Linked DNA regions of Dinoroseobacter shibae DFL 12 = DSM 16493. The protein of the gene in region 1 interacts with the protein of each later gene in a pairwise test. Links are inferred from orthologs where the notes say so. Each region holds a gene or a part of one and is shown on either strand. Other genes may lie near its edges.

The links. Proteins that work in one complex are often made in the same cells at the same time.
Region 2: the proteins of ribD (region 1) and accC interact in binary tests that used the Escherichia coli proteins (3 or more experiments, as listed by UniProt). The link is inferred for Dinoroseobacter shibae DFL 12 = DSM 16493 from one-to-one orthologs.

The regions. Positions count from the first base shown.
Region 1 is NC_009952.1:2,373,918-2,380,713, reverse strand. Bases 649-3,450 are described here. They hold ribD (bifunctional diaminohydroxyphosphoribosylaminopyrimidine deaminase/5-amino-6-(5-phosphoribosylamino)uracil reductase RibD), read left to right. Parts: upstream 649-1,401; coding sequence 1,402-2,499; downstream 2,500-3,450. Other genes in these bases: DSHI_RS11460 (capsular polysaccharide biosynthesis protein), read right to left, coding at 2,496-3,450; nrdR (transcriptional regulator NrdR), read left to right, coding at 933-1,400; DSHI_RS11475 (secondary thiamine-phosphate synthase enzyme YjbQ), read left to right, coding at 649-773. In the rest of the region: DSHI_RS11480 (hypothetical protein), read left to right, coding at 1-304; more of DSHI_RS11475, read left to right, coding at 354-648; more of DSHI_RS11460, read right to left, coding at 3,451-4,394; DSHI_RS11455 (polysaccharide biosynthesis/export family protein), read right to left, coding at 4,550-5,707; DSHI_RS11450 (capsule biosynthesis protein), read right to left, coding at 5,820-6,796. UniProt on the Escherichia coli protein: Converts 2,5-diamino-6-(ribosylamino)-4(3h)-pyrimidinone 5'-phosphate into 5-amino-6-(ribosylamino)-2,4(1h,3h)-pyrimidinedione 5'-phosphate.
Region 2 is NC_009952.1:1,444,042-1,450,880, reverse strand. The notes cover bases 1,769-4,613. They hold accC (acetyl-CoA carboxylase biotin carboxylase subunit), read left to right. Parts: upstream 1,769-2,440; coding sequence 2,441-3,787; downstream 3,788-4,613. Other genes in these bases: aat (leucyl/phenylalanyl-tRNA--protein transferase), read left to right, coding at 3,847-4,518; accB (acetyl-CoA carboxylase biotin carboxyl carrier protein), read left to right, coding at 1,937-2,431. In the rest of the region: DSHI_RS07115 (DsrE family protein), read right to left, coding at 1-1; DSHI_RS22970 (SGNH/GDSL hydrolase family protein), read right to left, coding at 133-1,665; DSHI_RS07090 (hypothetical protein), read left to right, coding at 4,686-5,273; DSHI_RS07085 (DUF2155 domain-containing protein), read right to left, coding at 5,283-5,825; outer membrane lipid asymmetry maintenance protein MlaD, read right to left, coding at 5,822-6,268; DSHI_RS07075 (NADH:ubiquinone oxidoreductase subunit NDUFA12), read right to left, coding at 6,316-6,690; DSHI_RS07070 (FAD-binding domain-containing protein), read right to left, coding at 6,781-6,839. UniProt on the Escherichia coli protein: This protein is a component of the acetyl coenzyme A carboxylase complex; first, biotin carboxylase catalyzes the carboxylation of the carrier protein and then the transcarboxylase transfers the carboxyl group to form malonyl-CoA.

The DNA of each region.
Region 1 (6,796 bases):
TGTCGAGGTGTATGCCAAGCCGGGCGCGTCGGGGCCGAAGTATTTTTGTGCGGCGGCCGAGTTCTCCAAGCGGTTTCTGGGCGCCAGTCCATCTGATCGGCTCGTCATCGTACGACCCGAAGGAGCAAGCGCCACGCGCTCCGGTGCGAAAAGCGTTCTGTTCGGGATCGTTCCGAGATCGGCATCCGGCAGCCTGCCGCCGACGGGTCTGACGATAAATCCGCGCAAGGCTGGGGAGCATCGCAGCGTGAATTCCGGCCTTTCTTTTTGCGAACCTCCGAACAAGCGGCGCCGCGACGACTGATGCCGCGCTGCGGCCCTTTGCTTGGCCTTTGCCCTTCTGGACCAGCACCATGTCCCATCAGTGCTTTACCTTCGACACCTCCGGGCCGGGCCTGACCGAGATCACGCGCGACGTGGCGGCGTGGATCGCAGCACAAGACGTGGCAGAGGGCCTGCTCACCTTGCATATCCAGCACACCTCCGCCTCGCTCCTGATTCAGGAGAACGCGGACCCGGAGGTGCGCACGGACCTGACCGAATTTTTTCAACGTCTTGTGCCGCCCACAACCGACCCATCCATGGCGTATCTCACCCACACCTATGAGGGGCCTGATGATATGCCGGGCCATATCAAGGCGGCTTTGTTGCCCACATCGCTTCAGATCCCGGTGATCGGCGGACGCATGGCCTTGGGGACGTGGCAGGGGATCTATGTCGTCGAGCATCGCGACCGGCCGCAGACCCGGCAGATCGTGGCGCTCCTGCGCTGACCGGGACGCGGGATTAAAGTCACTTTCGCGCCTGTGTCGCCCAGATTACACACAAGATACGGCAGGTCGAATTGCCCTCTACCCAACGGATTGGGATATGCCTATGGTGCCTGTGGATAACGCGCCAACAGGCCATAAGGACGTGGAGGGAAGACGCCGATGCGGTGCCCATTTTGTGGAAACGTAGACACGCAGGTCAAGGACTCCCGCCCCGCCGAGGACCATGTCGCGATCCGGCGGCGCCGGTTCTGCCCGGCCTGCGGGGGGCGGTTCACCACCTATGAACGGGTGCAGTTGCGCGACCTTGTGGTTATCAAATCTTCCGGCAAACGCGAGGATTTCGACCGCGATAAGCTGGAACGCTCAATCCGCATCGCCATGCAGAAACGGCCGGTGGAGCCTGATCGTCTGGATCAGATGATTTCCGGCATCGTCCGGCGGTTGGAGAGCATGGGCGAGACCGATATTCCCTCGGCCACCATCGGCGAGATCGTGATGGAAGCACTCGCCCGGATCGACACGGTGGGTTACGTCCGGTTTGCCAGCGTTTACAAGAATTTCCAGGCGGCGGATGACTTTGACAAGTTCGTGAGCGAGTTGCGGCCGCCGACCGGCAAAGACAGCTGACATGTCCGACGACCTGCGCTGGATGCAGGTTGCGCTGACCTTGGGGCGGCGCGGTCTCGGCCAGTCTTGGCCGAACCCGGCGGTCGGCTGTGTGCTGGTTGCGCCGAACGGACGCGTGGTCGGGCGCGGTCGCACCCAGTCCGGCGGGCGCCCCCATGCGGAGGTCGTGGCCCTCGCGCAGGCCGGGGCGGCAGCGCGCGGTGCGACGGCCTATGTGACCCTCGAACCCTGTGCCCACCACGGACAGACCGGCCCGTGCTGCGATGCGCTGATCGCTGCTGGTGTGGGGCGTGTTGTCACGGCGCTGGAAGATCCCGATCCACGTGTCGCAGGGCAGGGGCATAGCCGCCTGCGCGCCGCCGGCGTTGCCGTCACCGAAGGCGTCGGGCGTGCTGCGGCGAGGGAGGATCAGTTGGGCTTCCTGAACCGTGTAACCCTTGGCCGTCCCATGGTGACCCTGAAACTGGCGCTGACGCTCGACGGCCGCATCGCAACCGCGCGAGGGGAAAGCCAATGGATCACGGGGGCCGAGGCGCGCCGGTACGGTCATGCCCTGCGGGCACGGCATGACGCCGTGCTGATCGGGGCCGGGACTGCGCGGACGGATGATCCCACGTTGACGGTTCGCGGTGTCGGCGTTGTGCGGCAACCGGTGCGGGTGGTCGCGAGCCGGGATCTGGACGTGCCAATTCCCTCCCGCCTCTCCCAGAGCGTGACAGCCGACGCGCCGGTCTGGCTCTGCCACGGTGGCGAGGCGCCCGCGGAGCGGATCGCGCGGGCGCGTGCGGCAGGACTGAAGTGTGTGGAAGTGGCCGCAGAGGCCGAAGGCGTCTCTGTCGAAAGTTTGCTCCGGACCCTGGCGCAGCGGGGTCTGACGCGCGTTTACTGCGAGGGCGGCGGCGCATTTGCGGCGGGGTTGCTGCGGGCGGGCTGCGTTGACAGGCTCGCCGTTTTTTCCGCGGGCTGCGTGATCGGGGCGGACGGGTTGCCGGGGCTCGGTGATCTTGGGGTGAACCTGCTGGCAGATGCGCCGCGCTTCAGACGGCTCGGGGTGCGGCAAGTAGGCGGCGATGTCCTGACCGAATGGGCCCGTACCTAACGCCAGATCCACGATTGCGACGCGAGAAGTCCCTGCAGCTTGGCAAGCAAACGCAGGGACGGCTTATGCGCTGCTTCGGTTTCCTGTTCCAGCCGATCGAGTACGGTTTCGACAGGGCAGGGCAGGTTCGAGACTGGATCGTGATAGCGCGGGTAGTCGATCAGACATGCTTCGACCAGTGCGGCCAGATCCGGTCGAGCCGTTCGCCGCGCGAAGGCCGGGTGATCGGCAGAGGCGAGGTCTCGGGTTAGACCCCAGCCCGCATAGAAAGGAACCCCCGCGCAGACCACCGGCTTGCCCCGAAGAAGTGCCTCGAACCCCATCAGCGATGACAGGGTCCAGACCTCCGCCGCGGCTGCCAGTACCGATACCGGGTCGACCCGCCGCGCGATCTCATTGGCCTGTTCGCTCTCGATCGACCCGTCTCGTAGGCCAGCCTCCACGTCCGGGTGGGGTTTGTAGACGATATGGGCGTCGGGATTGGCGGTTCGGGCGGCCAAGAGCAAATGTTCGATGTCGGGGATAACCCCACTCTGTCCGAGCAACACGGAGGCATCATCGCGGACCTGTCCGATGACCAGGATGCAGCGGCGGTGCGCGTCAGGCGGGCTGTAGCCGGGCAGGTCGAGATTGTATTTGCTCAGTCCGGAGGCCCGCAGCCGGTGCAGCAGGACGCGCCCACGGGCAGTGCTGCCGATTGCGGCACGGCGCGCAATCAGATGCTCCAGATCGCTGGGGACAGTCGGGTCATAGTAAATGCCGCGCCGGTCATGGACGAGGGACAGCGGCGGCACGAGGTTCGCGCCCAGTCCGCGGGAGCGCAGGAAGCCATCCTCGACCCGCAGCAGAGGCATATCGCGCTGGCGCGCCGCATCGACAATGGCCGGTGGCGTGCGGCTGGCCCAGCTCAGGATCGGGCGACCGCTGCGGTCGGCAAGGTCCAGTGCCTCTTGTTCGCCAGAGACATAGCGCACAGGTCCGTCCCCGTGGAAGGCGGTCATGGATGCGCGTTTCCACAGGCGCATGCCCTGGGCGACATATCCGGCCCGGTCCTGCCGCCAGGCGCGGGCGCGGGCTGCAAGGGCCGCCATCACCTCTTCGACCGTGCAGAGTCGGTCGCGGCTGGGGTCATACCAGATCGGGTAGAGGCCGAGCACAGCCAGTGCAAGTTGCGCGCGATCGAGAGTTCGCTTCCGCCGGGGAACCGGGACGCGATCGTCGCTGAGACCCCAGCCCGCATAGAAAGGTGTGCCGAAGATCTGCGGCCGCTTGCCGGATAGGATCGTCTCGAACCCCATCTGCGAGCTGACCGTATAGACCGCATCGGCGCCCCGGATCAGGGTCCAGGGCGAGACCGGGTCCGAAAATGCGGAGCCAAAATGCCCCGGCCGCGCGTCGGTCGCTGCCGGGTGACCCTTCACGATGATCTGCTTGCCCGGGTGGTCTGCGCGTGCGGCCTCCAGCATCTCGGTAAAACGCGCGGCATCCGCGCCCGCGCCGGCAATCGATGCATCGCCGCGCAGTTGGTCGATCACGAGGACATAGGGCCCCGCCGGAGCGGGCAGGGTCGGATCGTGGGTGTTGTACTTGCTCAGATCGGCTTCGATCAGCGCGTCTATAATCGCCTTCCCCCGCACGGTGTCCGACAGGGGCGCGGTGTTGAGCATGTCCTCAAGATCGCTGGGACCGGTGCTGTCATAAAACGGGCGTTGCCGGTCGAAGGTGAGACCATGGACCGGTGCGCCCGCGCGCCCGGGCAGAACCGAGCGCAGGAAGCTGTCTTCGAGATAGACGCAAGGCGCGCCGAGGCATCTGGCAAGAGCGGTTCCGCGCCGCGCGCTCTTGCCGCCATTGCCCCAAAGCGCAAGCGGGCGTGTGGTCCCCGGTCTGGCCATGGTCAATCGCGAGCCCGCAAGGATGAGAATGCGGCGGAGGTCCCGATCCCGCAGGTGGCTGAGCGAAGAAACGCACATCTCGTCCGGCAAGGAAAAAGGCGCCCGCGATATGCCGCGCGCGCCTTTTTCGGATGCTTCCTTGCCGGTCAGGGCGATCAGTTGGCTGTCAGGGTTTCGATATTCGCTGCTGGCTGGATCACGGCCCCGAACAGCAGGCTGACAGTCTTGTTCCAACGCGCGATTGGCGCTTCGGTGACGTAGACCGTGTCACTGTCCTTGATCATGAAGTCCTCCGCAGTGAAGAACCCGTTCGGTTGTGTCAGGTCGAGCACGTAGACGACGCGCTGCGGACCTTGCAGGTCCGGCCGCCCCAGAACCGTGCGGGCGACGTCTTCGCTCTCGTCGCGCAGGATGAACACTCCGGTTGGGTCCGCGAGATTCGGGTCCAGACCGCCGACCTGGGCGAGTGCCTCTAGGGCCGTCAGGTCCTGGGCATCGAAGTTCACGCGGGTCTGGCCACGGGTCGCACCCAGTGCGATGAAGCTGCGCGGGTCCTGTTCGATGATGATCTTGTCGCCGCCGCGCAGGGCGATATCCAGCGACGGATCGCGGTAGAGATCGGTCAGCCAGATCGTGCCGATTTCGCCTCCGCGGATGACCCGGACCAGGATCATGTCGTATTCGGCGAATTCCGCGTTCACACCCCCGGCCCGGGCAATCATCGAAGACAGGGTTCGTGTCGGTCGTTCGATTGTGTAGACGCCCTGCCCATTGACGTTGCCAACGACCGTGACCGTCGCGCCGTCCCCGGCAATCCGACGGACGCTGACTTGCGGGTCGGGCGTTTGGGTTTCCAGTTGCCGTGTGATGATGCCACGCAAGGCTTCGGGCGTGTTTCCGGCGGCCATGATCCGGCCAGCATAGGGCACGAAGATGAAACCGGCGCTGTCGACTTGCACCTGTTCGATCACAGATGCGGCCGCGCCGCCACGCGCAAGTAGCCCCTCAACCACGTTTTCCCAGATCGTCAGACCGAGAATGTCACCGGGCCGGATCGCGTCCGGGCTCACTGTGCCTGCGCTCAGAAAACTGCTGGAAAAGCCCGTTGCCGGGCGAGAGAAGGTCTGTTGCGCCACCACGTCGGTCACTGGAACGATGAAGGCGTTGCCAGCCTCGGACACCGAAGCGTCGAAGAGTTCGTTCTTCACCGGACCACTGCGGGGCAGGCCACATGCTGCCAAGGCGCCGGTGGTGACCAGGATCAGGGCCACGCGCGCAAGACGCGAAAGCACAGCTGTTTTGCCGAATGTCACGTTTTCTGCTCCTCAAGGCGCAAAGCGCAATTTTTTCACAAAGGCTAGTTAAGCGGACTTCGTTTGGGAAGACAGCAAGCCGAATCAGGTGCACCGTGAGACAAAAGCGTTGTTATTTCACAACGCGTATCGGGAAGCGTCGCCGTGGTGCGCCGATCTTGAGGGCTCCATAGGGGTCCTGGTCGGACAACACCATGTCCGTGACCTGCCGTAGAAGGTGTTGCCGCCCGGTCGCCGAGTAGAACCCTCCGGCCACTTGGCTGCTTTCCAGCAGGTAGTGCCGGAAGTCGCGATAAGCGCGCATGTCGGGCGGGATCGGGTCCGCAAAAAACGCCTCCAGGGGTTGGGCCGAGACAAGCTCCGGCTTGGCATAGACTGCCTGGCCCAGGGTCTTGACCGGCAGGCCGCGCCACAAGGCCTGCTGTGCAGCCGTGGAATTGACCGTCAGAACTGCGCGCGCCTGGTCGAGCAGGCGGGCAAGTTTGCCACCCTTCACGTAATGCACGCGATCGGCGATGCCGGTCTCGCGGGACAGGCGCTTGATTACCGCCGGCAGAGGCGCGCGACCATCCTCGAGCGGATGCGCCTTGAAGACGAGGTGGTGATGCGCGGGGGCTGCGCGCGCAAAGGCGCCGATGACATCGGCGAGCACCTCGGTCATGGATGCGAACGGGCTGTGGGCCTGAAATGCGCTGTCATGTTCGAGTTGCAGCAGGAAAAGGTGATAGGGGAACCCACCTCGCCGGATCCGGCGCGTTGCAAGCGCCCGTTCCACCATGGTCAGTGGCAGACGCAGCAGCATCTTCAGGTAGAGCAGGAATTCCTGCCGCACGGTCAGGGCGCGGTGGGGCTTGAACGCGGTGTAGTCCGAATTCCGGAACAGGACATGAAAGTGATAGACCGCGCCATAGAACATGTGCTGGCGAATATCGCCCCAGCGCGCCGGGGCACCCGGCAACTCGGGCGCATGGCCGCGCAGGGCCTGCGTCATTTCAGGAATCGTGGTGTCCATCAGAGGCGAGTGCCCGTTGGAGCCGCCCCGCTCATAGGTGACCCAGGAGGGGCGCAGATAGCCCTCCTCGAACACAT
Region 2 (6,839 bases), 930 kb from region 1 along the record:
TTTCAGTCTCCTCCCAACGGTGCCCGGTCTTTGCCGGGCCTTGAGCTTGGCATGGAGAGGACGGATCGCAAAGCCGTTTTCAGCCGGCTGCTGCACCCCGGGCCCCGCAAGGCCCGGAGCATGGGCAGCGTGTCAGACCAGCGCCCAGAGATCGGCCTCGCCGAGCCGGGCGAGGTCGTTGAACTGGTTGAGTTCGGCCAGGTCGGTGAACACCCGCACGTCCTCGATCCGTTCGGCCGTGATGCCGAGCGCGCTCAGCGCCTGCGCCTGCCCCTCGGTGGCCGAGGTCAGCGCGAAGGCCTCTGCGGTTTCCTCGGTGAGCACCATGGCCAGGGTGTCGAACCCGGCGCCGCCACGGAAGGTATTCTCGTCGAAGGTTCCATCGCCACCGATCAGGGAGGCTTCGCGGAAGATGAAGAGGTCATTGCCGCCCCCGCCCACGGCGAAGTCGGACCCCAGCCCGTCGATCAGCACGTCATCGCCAAGGCCCCCGCGGGTGACATCGTCGCCGGTGCCGCCGACCAGCACGTCATCGTCGGCACCACCGAACAGCACGTCGTCATCGGCGCCGCCCGAGATGATGTCACGCCCGAGCGCACCGAAGATGAAGTCGTCATCGCCCTCACCGAAGGCGATGTCATCGCCGTCCAGCAGCCCGAGCACATCGCGCCCGCCGCCTGCGAGCACCAGATCGTCCTCTTCGCTGCGCAGCGTGCGGATGCTGCTGCGATCATTGCCGATGGTGACGGTGCCGGTCAGTGCGGCGGCATGGAAACTGCCCAGCACGCCGTGCACGGTATCGGTGGGATGCACCGGGTCGAAGAACGCCACCTGGTCCAGCGGCACACCGTCCAGCGCCGGATTGATCACCGGATCGGTCGGGTCGTCATCCAGCACCTTGACCTCGTCATAGGGCGCGGTGATCCCGAAGTTCAGCGGATCGTCCACGATGGTCGAGGTGATCGCCTCGATATCCACGTAGACCGCGTTGATGCCGGCCTCCTGCAGGGCCTCGACCCCGCGTTCGAGACGGGTGTTATGCAGCGACAGCACGATGTCGGCCACCGGCGCCAGCAGCGGATCGGCCCGCACGCCCGGGAAGAAATCGCCAGACGGCAGGCTGTTGATCACGATCTGGCCGACGCCTTCATCCGCAAGACGCTGGGCGGCGTCGAGGGTCGCATCGGTGATCTGGACCATGAGCGCCAGGCCCTCGATCACGATCCGGTCGGGCGAGGACGGGGCGAAGTTGAGGTAGTCATTGGCGCCGATGAAGAGGGTCGCACTGCTGTCGGCCCGGTCCTGCCCCGCGGTATCGGCGAGATACCGGTCCAGCTGCGCAGAGAGGTTGATGTCGAGATCGAGCCGCGGATCCTCCAGCGGGACGGTCAGAAACTCGGTCACGCCTGCGTTTTCCGCCAGGTCGCGCAGGGTCAGCTCCCCCAGCATGCGGGCGGCGCCGATGCCGAAATTCAGGGTCTCGCTCGCTCCGAGCAGGTCACTGGAATATTCGGCGAAGACCAGGCCGTTGGTGAAGCGCTGATTGTAGCCGGCCGCTTCCAGCGGAACCGCGACGCTGGCGACATCGCTGGTCAGGGAAAAAAGGGTGCCGTCATCTGTCAGGCTGTCGCCGAAAAATACCTTGGTGGAAAACGCGAAACTCATCAGCTGGGTGTCCTCTGTTGGTGGGCTGTGCCGGGTTTTCCCGGTCGTGGCGTCAAGTTTCGCCCGGGGCGGGCGATGTTGCAAACTTTTTCACGGACGGGTCACGTAGGGTCACGCTGCCCCCGCGCCCGGGTTGCGGCATGGTGGAAAACCGGCGTGCGCCCCTTTTCTCGCCCGGTACGGTGCCGTATAGGGGATCAAAACCACAAGAACGCGCATGGGGTCTCGGGGCTCTTGTATGCGGCTTTCAGACCACCCGATTGAGGACGGCATGACGAACAAGTCCCATGATGACGACGTAGCCTTTATCAAGGCTCTTGCGGAACTTCTGCGCGCGAATGACCTGAGCGAATTGCAGGTCAAGCGTGAGTATGGCGAGGATGACAGTCTGAATGTGCGGGTCTCCCGGCAGATGACGGCGGCCCCGGTCGCGGCGGCCATGCCGGTGGCGGCCCCGGCACCGATGGCCGCCCCGGTCGCGCCAGGCGCGGCGGCCCCCGCGCCCCTCGAAGGGGGCGACCCGGCCCAGGACCCCAATGCCCTGACCTCGCCCATGGTGGGCACGGCCTATCTGCAGCCCGAACCGGGCGCGGCGTCCTTCGTGTCGACCGGCGACACGGTCAAGGAGGGCCAGACCGTCCTGATCATCGAGGCGATGAAGACCATGAACCAGATCGCGGCCCCCCGCGCGGGCAAGGTCACGCGGATCTTCGTCGAGGACGGCTCGCCCGTCGAATACGGCGCGCCCCTGATGATCATCGAGTAAGGCGGGCCGATGTTCTCCAAGATCCTGATTGCCAATCGCGGCGAGATCGCCCTGCGCGTGATCCGCGCCTGTCGCGAGTTGGGCATCCAGTCGGTGGCTGTGCATTCCACCGCCGACACCGACGCGATGCATGTGCGCATGGCCGACGAGGCGGTCTGCATCGGCCCGCCGCCCAGCCCGCAGAGCTATCTGTCGATCCCCGCGATCATTTCGGCCTGCGAGATCACCGGGGCGGAGGCGATCCATCCGGGCTACGGGTTTCTGTCGGAGAACGCGAATTTCGTGCAGATCGTGCAGGATCACGGCCTGACCTTCATCGGCCCCACCGCGGAGCATATCCGGGTGATGGGCGACAAGATCACCGCCAAGGAAACGATGAAGAACCTCGGTGTGCCTTGCGTGCCGGGCTCCGACGGGGGCGTGCCGGACCTGGAAACCGCGCGCCGGGTGGCGGGCGAGATCGGCTATCCGGTGATCGTGAAGGCCACCGCCGGCGGCGGCGGACGTGGCATGAAGCTGGCCAAGACCGCCGAGGACCTGGACGAGGCGTTCCAGACCGCCCGGTCCGAGGGCAAGGCCGCCTTCGGCAACCCGGACGTCTATCTGGAGAAATACCTCAGCACCCCGCGCCATATCGAGGTGCAGGTCTTCGGGGACGGCAAGGGCGGCGCCGTGCATCTGGGAGAGCGGGATTGCTCGCTCCAGCGTCGGCACCAGAAGGTGTTCGAGGAGGCCCCGAGCCCGGTGATCGACGCCGAGACCCGCGCGCGGATCGGCAAGACCTGTGCCGAGGCCGTGGCCCGGATCGACTATGCCGGTGCGGGCACGATCGAATTTCTCTACGAGAACGGCGAGTTCTATTTCATCGAGATGAACACGCGGCTCCAGGTGGAGCATCCGGTGACCGAGGCGATCTTCGGCGTGGACCTGGTGAAAGAGCAGATCCGCGTAGCTGCGGGCTATCCGATGACCTTCAAGCAGGAGAACCTGCAGGTGCGGGGCCATGCGATCGAGGTGCGGATCAATGCCGAGAAAGTGCCCGCCTTCACCCCCTGCCCCGGCATGGTCACGACCTTCCACACCCCGGGCGGCCTGGGCGTGCGGATGGATTCGGCGCTGTATGGCGGCTATTCTATCCCGCCCTATTACGACAGCCTGATCGGCAAGCTGATCGTTCTGGCCCAGGACCGGCCCGCGGCGCTGGCGCGGCTGAACCGGGCGCTTGGCGAGTTGATCGTGGACGGGATCGACACGACCGTGCCGCTGTTCCATGCGCTGCTGGCCGAGGAGGCCATCCAGACCGGAGACTACACGATCCACTGGCTCGAAGAGTGGCTGGAGACGGCGCAGATCTGACGCGGGCGCGCGCGGTTCTTCTGGACCGGGCGCGGGTGCGCCTCTAGGTTGTGGGCACGATGGCCCATGACATGTACCCTAATTCTCCGCCGCGGCTGACGCCCGACCTGCTGCTGCGTGGGTATATGGCGGGCATCTTCCCCATGGCCGAAGCGCGCGATGACGACGCGGTGTTCTGGGTGGATCCGCGCCAGCGCGGGGTGCTGCCGCTGGACGGGGTGCATGTGTCGCGCAAGCTGCGCCGGTTCCTGGCGCGCACGGAATGGACGCTGAGCCTGAACCAGGACTTCGCCGGGGTCGTGGCCGGCTGCGCCGACCGGGACGAGACCTGGATCAACGATCAGATCTTCGACGCCTACACGGCCCTGCATGCCATGGGCTTCGCCCATGCGCTGGAGGTCCGCGAGGACGGCGCGCTGATCGGCGGGGTCTACGGCGTGGCGATCGGGACGGCGTTTTTCGGCGAGAGCATGTTCTCGCGGCGCCCGAACGGCTCGAAGGTGGCGCTGGTGGCGCTGTGCGCGCATTTGCGACGCTGCGGCTATACCCTGTTCGACACGCAGTTCGTCACCCCGCATCTGGCGACCATGGGCGCGGTGGAAATCTCGCGCGACAGCTACCGCGCGCAGCTGCGGGCGGCCCTGTCGGCCAAGGCCGACCTCACGGCGCGCCCCCTGCCCCGAACGCCCGCGCAGATCCGCGCGCCCGGCCCCGGACAACCCCGCTCCTGAGCCCGGCGCCGGCCCGCGTATTCCGGGCGCTTCGTGCGCTCTTGCGGGGCGTGTCGGCTTTCCACTAGGTTGTGCTGTGAGTGGGGCGCGCCGGACGCATGGCATCGTGACGCGCGCCGCCAGACGGCCCCGAAACTGGAACCAGACCAAGACCGGGAGGCCGTGACGTGACGCGTATTTCGAGCAGACTTCTCTGGGCCGGGGCTCTGGCCCTGTGGGCCGTGCAGGCCGCGGCCGACCCAGCCCCGGGGGGCGGATGGTCCTGGGCGGTCCAGGGCGGTGTGATGACCGACGACCGCGCAGCCGAAGCCCTGACCCCGACCCGGACAGAGTTGGAGCGCCAATTCGTGCTGGGCGGTGTGTTGGGCTATGACCGGCAGATCGGCACGAGCCGGTTCTCGGTCGGTGCGGAATTGCAGGCCAATGCCCATTTCGGAGACCAGGATTTCGTGGAATTCGCGCTGCCCGTCGCCCTGCGCTATCACCCGCGAGACAGCTGGTGGGATGCCTTCGACAGTTTCGCCTTCGGTCTCGGCCTGTCCCATTACACCGAAGTGTCCCAGTTGGAGAGGGCCAATTACGACGGGCAATCGCGGCGGACCCTGATCTATTGGTACCTGGAGGCGGAGTTTGCCGAGTTGTCGACCGGTGACACGGTGTTCTGGCGCTTGCACCACCGGTCGAATGGCTACGGGACGTTGAAGCCCAATGGCGGTTCGAATGCCCTGATGCTCGGGTATCGCAGGCCGTTTTAGGCCTTGTGTTCAGGGCCGCGCGGTCGGTCGCGGGGATTGCAGACCGGCGGCAACTTCGGGGGTGGCTTCTTCCTCCCCCGGGGTGGCACAGCGCAGGGCCCAGACGTCGTAGCGGTGATGATCAAGGGCGGCGAGCGCGGGCGAGGACGCGATCATCCAGCCGTCATAGAGCGGCGTGTCCCGCTCGGTGATCTGCAGGTGCACGAAGGCGTCAGAGGCGGGGTTTTCCTCAGGAAAGCGGCATTCGATCAAAGTGATGCTGAGCCGACCGCTCTGCCGGGCCTCACCGGCGGGGATTTCCAGGGTCTCGACGCGGCCGGTGGTCTTGTCGAGCACGCGGATCAGGCCGGCTTCGGCCGCGGAGACGCGCAGCTCCTGCTCGAAGGTCTGGAACTCCTCGTCGCGCAGGCGCAACTCCCCACCGAAGCCGTCCTCTTCGCCCTCGGCGCGTTCTTCGAGCTCATCGAGGGGCGAGATGATGATCGCCTCCTGCTGGGCCGCGGCCGCGCATCCGACCCAGAGCAGGGCAACCGCCAGCGTGGTGCGGATCACGAGCCGTCCCCGCCGACGAATTTCATCAGCAGCGACACGAGGCTGACCGAGCCCTGGGTGTCGATGAACTCGCCCCCGGTTTCCATGGCGAAGGGAGAGCCGCCGGGCAGGATTTCGATGAAATTGCCGCCCAGAAGGCCCTCGGAGGACACGGAGATCGCGCTGTCATCGGGGATCTCGATGTTCTCGGAGACCGAGATCGTGGTGTCGGCGCGGAAGGTTTCGGGATTGAGCGCGATGCCCGTGACGGTGCCGATCTTGACGCCCGCGAGGCGGACATCGGTGCCGATGGTGATCCCGTCGGCGGAGCGGAAACTGGCGGTCAGCGGATAGCCGCTGCCCCCGCCGGAAAAGCCCGTGGCATTGGAGACGAAAAGGAGGAACCCGACCGCGGCGGCCAGAACGGCGCCGCCGACGACGACTTCGGTTTTACTGTGTGACATGCCCGTTCGGTGCCCTGTTGACTGGTTGGCGCCAGTCTAGCGCAGCTTCATTCCGGCTGCCATGCCTCATAATCCGCGCGCTCCACCGGCTTGGGACGGCGCAGGGAGCCCGCGGGGGCGTAGGCCAGCGGCGTGCCGGTGAGGTTTTCCTCATGGGGCTTTTCCCAGGACTTGCGCGCCAGCGGCTTGGCGGTGGGCGGTTCTTTCCAGGTGAAATGCAGCCAGCCGTGCCAGTCGGGGGAGACGCGGCTCGCCTCGACCTCGCCGTTATAGATGACCCAGCGACGCTTGCCGTCCTTGGTCTGGAAGAAGCTATTGCCGGCTTCGTCCTCGCCCACCTTCTCGCCGTTGCGCTTGCTCCACAGGCGCATGCCCAGGGTCTCGGCGTTCCACCAGGTGATGAGTTGCAACAGGAACTTCATGATGCCTCCGGTCGGGTTGGCCCAGATATGGACGATTGCGGGGCGGGCGTCCAGCGACATGCGGACGCGGGGGACCGGTGCCGAGCGGGTTCAAGAGGCCAGCGAGAGGCCCTGTCGGCGGGCGATCAGGGCGGGGATCTTTTCCTTGA